3 regions of the Microbacterium zouquanmingi genome follow, and region 3 is predicted to be linked to each of the others. Evidence: predicted binding sites of a transcription regulator. Region 3 holds the regulator's gene; each other region holds the start of a gene.
What was found. The regulator HrcA, encoded in region 3, represses chaperone genes, less so after heat shock. The targets are predictions, from matches to a motif close to TTNGCACTCGNNNNNNNCGAGTGCNAA.
Positions count from the first base shown of each region.

Region 1: groES (co-chaperone GroES) is a predicted target of HrcA. The motif match lies at 1,011-1,037, and genes of this name have one in related genera.
Region 2: groL (chaperonin GroEL) is a predicted target of HrcA. The motif match lies at 1,251-1,277, and genes of this name have one in related genera.

Region 1 covers NZ_JBQPQZ010000001.1:333,577-335,842, reverse strand. Annotated here, with positions in the region: gene ACTU6U_RS01520 (THUMP-like domain-containing protein) at 1-982, opposite strand, end outside; gene groES (co-chaperone GroES) at 1,125-1,421, shown strand; gene ACTU6U_RS01510 (hypothetical protein) at 1,647-2,266, shown strand, end outside.
Region 2 covers NZ_JBQPQZ010000004.1:292,115-294,380, reverse strand. Annotated here, with positions in the region: gene ACTU6U_RS10845 (DUF2332 family protein) at 1-349, shown strand, start outside; gene ACTU6U_RS10840 (DUF3263 domain-containing protein) at 359-616, shown strand; gene ACTU6U_RS10835 (LytR C-terminal domain-containing protein) at 710-1,201, shown strand; gene groL (chaperonin GroEL) at 1,314-2,266, shown strand, end outside.
Region 3 covers NZ_JBQPQZ010000005.1:91,789-94,054, forward strand. Annotated here, with positions in the region: gene dnaJ (molecular chaperone DnaJ) at 1-185, opposite strand, end outside; gene hrcA (heat-inducible transcriptional repressor HrcA) at 226-1,260, opposite strand; gene hemW (radical SAM family heme chaperone HemW) at 1,318-2,266, opposite strand, start outside.

The sequences.
Region 1 (2,266 bases), on a different contig from region 3:
GCACCCGGAACGACTGCACGAAAGGGCTCGTGACCGCGGCGTCCCCGGTGAGATAGGCGATCTTCGCATCGAGCATCCCGGCATCCAGCGATCGTGCGACGTCGCCGATGAGTCTTGCCCTGATCACCGCGCCGTCGGGTTCGTGCACGAAGGCCCCGAGTTCGCGGGTCTCCGCGTCCTCAGCATCCGCCCCTGCCGTCAGCTCGTGCGACTCGTCTGCGCGGATCACCAGCGCTGATCTGCGCACGCCCTCGCGGGCGAGGATGCCCGACCACAGCACGAGCTCGACGACGCTGCCGTCGGCGCTGACCCACTGCGCCTCGGCGTCTGCCGGCAGGGCATCGCGGTCGTGGGCAGGGCCGAGCTTGATGCCGCAGGGCACGCGCTCTGCGAGCGCGAACGCCCAGTCGAGCGAGGGGGAGTAATCGGATGCCATGACCCGCCGTGTCTCGCTGTGCCCGGCGGTCCGGCGCGCCGGATCGAGCCAAACCGCGTCGATCCCGGCGAGATCGGTGGTTTCGGCGGTGCCGTGCTGCACCGCGGCATCATCGCCGAACGGTGCGAGGTTGTAGGCGGCGATCGCGGCGGTGACCTCGTCGACATCGACGGCGACCACGCCCAGTCCTGCGCCGGCGAACGCGAGGGCGTCCCCGCCGATGCCGCAGCCCAGATCTGCCAGTCGTGAGATGCCCGCGCGGCGCATGCGCCCGGCGTGCCGGGCGGCGACCCCCAGACGCGTCGCCTGCTCGAGGCCGGCTCTGGTGAACAGCATCCGCTCGGCGAAGCCGCCGAACTTGGCTGCGCCCTTCGCTCGCAGGTGCGCCTGACCGACCACGGCCGACACGAGATCAGGGGAATGGCCCGCAGCCCGAAGGCGTGACACGGTCTGCGCGACTTCAGCGGTCGATGAGATCGTGCCCACCTCGTCGAGCAGCCGAAGGCCCTCGGGGGTGAGCAGTGCAGTCAACTCGGACATCTCCACTGGTCCAGACTACGGCGAGCACCCGAAACTGGCACTCGCATTGCGTGAGTGCCAGCCGACCGCCTACACTTGTGATTAGCACTCTCGGGTTGAGAGTGCGAACAAGTCTTTCGTGTCAGCGTCAAGAAAGAAGAGGTAGACCGTGTCGGTTTCCATCAAGCCGCTCGAAGACCGCATCGTCATTCAGCAGGTCGAGGCAGAGCAGACCACCGCGAGTGGACTGGTCATCCCCGACACCGCCAAGGAGAAGCCCCAGGAGGGCGAGGTCGTGGCCGTTGGCCCCGGTCGCATCGATGACAACGGCAACCGCGTTCCGCTCGACGTCGCCGTCGGCGACCGTGTCCTGTACAGCAAGTACGGTGGCACCGAGGTGAAGTTCGGCGCCGATGAGTACCTCGTGCTCTCGGCTCGCGACGTCCTCGCTGTCGTCGTTCGCTGAGCGGTTCCATAAGCTCAACGCTTCAGAAGGCCCGGATGCATCACGCATCCGGGCCTTTGTTGTGCTCGGGACAGCAAGTCACCCATCCGCCCCCCATCAGCCCCCGGGGATCCCCCGGTGACTCCTGTCAAGCCTCGGGGGGACCCCCGATGTAGGGAGAGCGCGCGAGATCCACACTCGTAAGACGAAGCCATTCCGGCAGTCTCACGAACAGAGGAAAACATCATGGCTGTAGAAGACAACCTGAACGTTCTCGGTCTCCAGTGGAATCTGGGCGTCGAGGACATCGGGAACACGAACGTCGAAGACAACATGGTCATCGCCGACAACGAGGTGGGCAACACCGAAACGAGTGTCGACGACAACACCGTCATCGCTGACAACGAGGTGGGCAACACCGACACGAACATCGAAGACAACAACGTCGGCAACACCGAGACGGATGTCGACGTCGACGTCGATGACTCGTTCAACGACAACGACGACTTCTCCGACACAGACTCCAACAACGACAACTCCAGCCTGAAGGACTCGATCAACGACTCCTTCCAGGACAACTCGGTGCACGACTCGGCCAATGACTTCTCGGTCAACGCTGGCATCCGCCAGTACAGCAACAGCCAGGTCGACGTCGACGCGATGCTCGACAGCTCTGGAGCAGGTGCGGGATTCGGGCTCGGCGGCGGGGGCGACCTCGACCTTGAGATCGACAGCCGCAGCACGGTCAACGACCAGTCCGTGAACCAGAACATCACGACCTCGTCCGGCTCGGGCGGCGCAGCCATCGCCGTCGGAGGCGACTCAGACGGCGGCTGGGGCGGGCCGGCATTCTCCGGCGCGAACGG
Region 2 (2,266 bases), on a different contig from region 3:
CCCGCCCCTGATGGTGCGCGGAGACGCTCTCGATCAGGTCGCAGAGGTCGCGGCATCCGCACCACGCGACGCGACGCTCGTCATCACGACGCCAGGCGTGCTTGCGCACGTCCCTCGGATCGCGCGCAATGCGCTCATCGCGCGCGTGCGCGAGCTTCCCGCGAGGTGGATCACCATCGACGCGCCGGAACTGCACGATGCCTGGGTAGCGCCCGTGGATGCCGCGACGTGGCAGCAAGGTGACAAGAACTGTTTCGTCGTGGCGCTCGACGGAGAAGTTCGCGCTGCCGCCGACGCATTGGGGCGTTGGTGGGAGTGGCGTGAGGGCACTCGCGCTGTTGGCCAATAGCCTGGTGCCATGCTCGGAGACCTCACCGATCGCGACCGCGCGATCCTCGCCCTGGAAGCGGCCTGGCCGCGTCACGGCGGCGCGAAGGAAGAGGCCATCCGCAGAAATCTCGGGATGAGCCCGGCCCGTTACTACCAGCTGCTCGAGCGGCTCATCGATACAGAGCAGGCTCTCGACCACGATCCGATGCTCATCCGCCGGCTCAGGCGCCTGCGTGAGCGTCGCGTCGACCAGCGCGTTGCGCGGATACGCGGGTTCGCCGGGTAGCATCGACGAGTGCCCCATCCCGTCAAAGACCGTTTTGATGAAGTCCCGCGCGCCACTGGGCGAGTGGGTGCCCACCGTGCTGAAGCACCAGGGATGAACGGATGGCTCGTTCTGCTGTGGTCGTTCGTCTCAGCGCTCGTGCTCATCGTCATCGGCATCTTCGTCGCACTTCTCATGATGGGGCGCATCACGCTGTTCCCCGCTCCGGAAGAGGCCATCGCACCGACACCTGAAGCGACAGGCGTCGTCGATATGACATATTCCGTGCTGATCCTCAACGCGACGCCTGAAGAAGGCCTCGATGCCCAGATGCGCGAGACCCTCATCAACGCGCAGTGGTCGGACAACCTCATCAGCTACGTTCCCGCCGGTCAGCAGGATTTCGCGGAGACAACCGTCTACTACAACGCCGCTGATGCCGAGCTCGCCGCAATCGGGCTCGCCGATCTCATCGGCGGAGCGCATGTCGAGCAGAGCGACGTCTATGCGGATCCGAGCGACCCGGAGCAGAAGCAGCTCGTCATCGTGATCGGTCTGGACCGCTCGAGCATTCAGCCCGAGCCCGCAGAGACGCCTGCTGAATAGACGCCGCACCGCGGCTTGCACTCGGAGGGGTCGAGTGCCAGAATGGGCGTTAGCACTCTCGTACCGTGAGTGCTAACCAGAACGTCTACGTCCAGGAGGGACGACAAAACTCATGGCAAAGATCATCGCTTTCGATGAGGAGGCCCGTCGCGGTCTCGAGCGCGGCCTGAACATCCTCGCCGACGCTGTCAAGGTGACCCTCGGCCCGCGCGGTCGCAACGTCGTGCTCGAGAAGAAGTGGGGCGCTCCCACGATCACGAACGACGGTGTGTCGATCGCCAAGGAGATCGAGCTGGACGACCCGTACGAGAAGATCGGCGCGGAGCTCGTCAAGGAGGTCGCCAAGAAGACCGACGACGTCGCAGGTGACGGAACCACCACCGCGACCGTCCTCGCTCAGGCACTCGTCCGCGAAGGCCTGCGCAACGTCGCAGCCGGCGCAGACCCGATCTCGCTCAAGCGCGGCATCGAGAAGGCTGTCGCGGCGATCACCGCGGAGCTGCTCGCCAGCGCGAAGGAGATCGACTCCAAGGAGCAGATCGCCGCCACGGCATCCATTTCCGCCGCCGACACCGAGATCGGCGAGCTCATCGCCGAGGCGATCGACAAGGTCGGCAAGGAAGGCGTCGTCACCGTCGAGGAGTCACAGACCTTCGGCACCGAGCTCGAGCTCACCGAAGGCATGCGCTTCGACAAGGGCTACCTGAACCCGTACTTCGTGACGGATGCAGACCGCCAGGAGGCCGTGTTCGAGGAGCCCTACATCCTCATCGCGAACTCGAAGATCTCGAACATCAAGGATCTTCTTCCTGTCGTCGACAAGGTCATCCAGGATGGCAAGGAACTCGTCATCATTGCCGAGGACGTCGAGGGCGAAGCCCTTGCAACCCTCGTGCTGAACAAGATCCGCGGCATCTTCAAGTCGGCTGCCGTCAAGGCTCCGGGCTTCGGCGACCGTCGCAAGGCGCAGCTGCAGGACATCGCGATCCTCACCGGTGGTCAGGTCATCACCGAAGAGGTCGGTCTCAAGCTCGAGAACACCACGCTCGACCTGCTGGGCCGTGC
Region 3 (2,266 bases):
CGTCGCCGGGAATCGTCGTCGCTGAGTACGTCATAGGCATGCGTGACGAGCTTGAACCGCTCGGCCGCATCCTCCCCCGGGTTCACATCGGGGTGCAGCTGACGTGCCAGCTTTCGGTACGCCTTCTTGATCTCGTCCGTCGATGCGTCCCGTGACACTCCGAGAACCTCATAGTGGTCCGCCACAATCACCTTCCTGCGTCTGCGTGCTGTTGTCGCGCGCCGCTCAGCGGCCCGCTTCGTCTTCGTCGAGCAGCCGCGACAGATAGCGGGCTACCGCCCGTGCCGCCGCGAGATTGCTCGGATAGTCCATCCGCGTCGGCCCCATGACGCCGACGCGCGCCGTTCCACCCGGTGCCAGGTAGTTGCTCGCCACGATCGATGCCTCCGGAAGCCCGAACGGCTCGTTCTCTGCGCCGATGCTGGCTGCGAGGCCGTGTTCGTCTGGCACCATCTCGCTCATAAGACGCAGCAGCGTCACCTGTTCCTCGATCGCCTCGAGGAGTGGGTGAATGCTGCCGCGGAAGTCCTGTTCACGACGAGCGAGAGTCGCAGCCCCTGCCATGACCAGCTTCTCCTGACGGAACTCCGCCAGCTCTTCGCCGATGATGACGGCCAGCTGCTGGAGCGCCTTGTCGGTGTTCGCCCCCGTGCTGTCACTGAGGAGCGTCTGCACCCTGTCCGTCGCCTCGCGAACCGTCTGTCCGGTGAGCAGCGCGGAAAGCCGTGCGCGCAGCACTGCGACGTCGGAATCGTCGAGATCGACGGGCAGTCCGGCGATCCGTTGCGATACGCCGCCGGCATCGGTGACGAGCACGACGAGAAGCCGATTGGGTGCAAGCGGCACCAGTTCGATGTGCGTCAGGTGGGCGCGGGCGAAAGAGGGGTACTGCGCGAGTGCGACCTGGCCGGTGAGCTGAGTGAGCACCCGCACGGTGCGAGCCATCAGGTCATCGAGATCGGCAGGCTCCGTCAGGAACGACTCGATCGCACCGCGCTGGGCGCCCGAAAGCGGACGCAGCTGGGCGAGGTGGTTGACGAAGACGCGGTAGCCCTTGTCGGTGGGGACTCGACCCGATGACGTGTGCGGTGCAGCGATGAGCTCTTCATCTTCGAGGAGTGCCATGTCATTGCGGATCGTCGCCGCCGAGACTCCGAAAGAGTGACGATCAACGATCGATCTGCTGCCGACGGGCTCATGGGTCTCGACATAGTCCTGCACGATCGCACGGAGCACCTGAAGTCCACGTTCACTGACCATCATGCGCTCCTCTCTGCTGGCACTCACACGCTAAGAGTGCCAATTCTACCCGTTCGGCTAGTCAGTCAGCTCGCGTACAACGGCATCGGCGAGCAGACGGCCCTTGAGAGTCAGCCGGATCCGGCCAGCGAAAGCGCTTGCCGCGTCGACGAGACCATCAGCGATGAGTCCTGCCACACCCGCCCGGTTGCCCTCTGGGAGGTCGGAGATGGCCATGCCATCTGAAAGCCTTGTTTCCAGAAGCACGCGTTCGAGAAGATGCGATCGCCGATCGGGGCGCTCGGTTCCTGCCGCGGGAGATTCGGATGCCGCGAGCCGCTGCGCGTACGCCGCCGGATGCTTCACATTCCACCAGCGCAGTCCTGCGACGTGGCTGTGGGCGCCGGGGCCGAAGCCCCACCAGTCGTTCCCCCGCCAGTACGCGAGGTTGTGCCGGGATCGATTGTCCGATTCGTTCCCTGAGCCCGTCGAAGGGCGCGCCCAGTTGCTCACTTCGTACCAGTCGAACCCCGCATCGGCGAGCCGCGCATCGACGAGCTCGTACATATCTGCCTGGAGATCGTCGTCCGGTGTGGCGACCTCGCCCCGGCGGATCTGCCGCGCGAGCTTCGTGCCGTCTTCGATGATCAGTGCATAGGCGGAGATGTGGTCGGAGTCCAGCGCGATGGCCGCGTCGAGCGAAGCTTCCCAATCGGCGAGCGACTCCCCGGGTGCGCCGTAGATCAGATCGACGCTGACCGCGAGTCCAGCATCCTTTGCAGCATCCACAGCAGTGCGCACGTTCTCTGGCTGATGAGTGCGGTCAAGGGCGGCAAGCACGTGCGGAACCGCAGACTGCATTCCGATCGAGAGCCTGGTCACCCCGGCATCCACCAGGGTGCGCACCACGTCGGGCGTCACGGTGTCGGGGTTCGCTTCTACGGTCACCTCAGCGCCGTCTGCGATTCCGAAGGCGGATACCGCGGCATCCAGCATCTTCGCGAGGTCCCCGGCTGGGAGCAGCGTC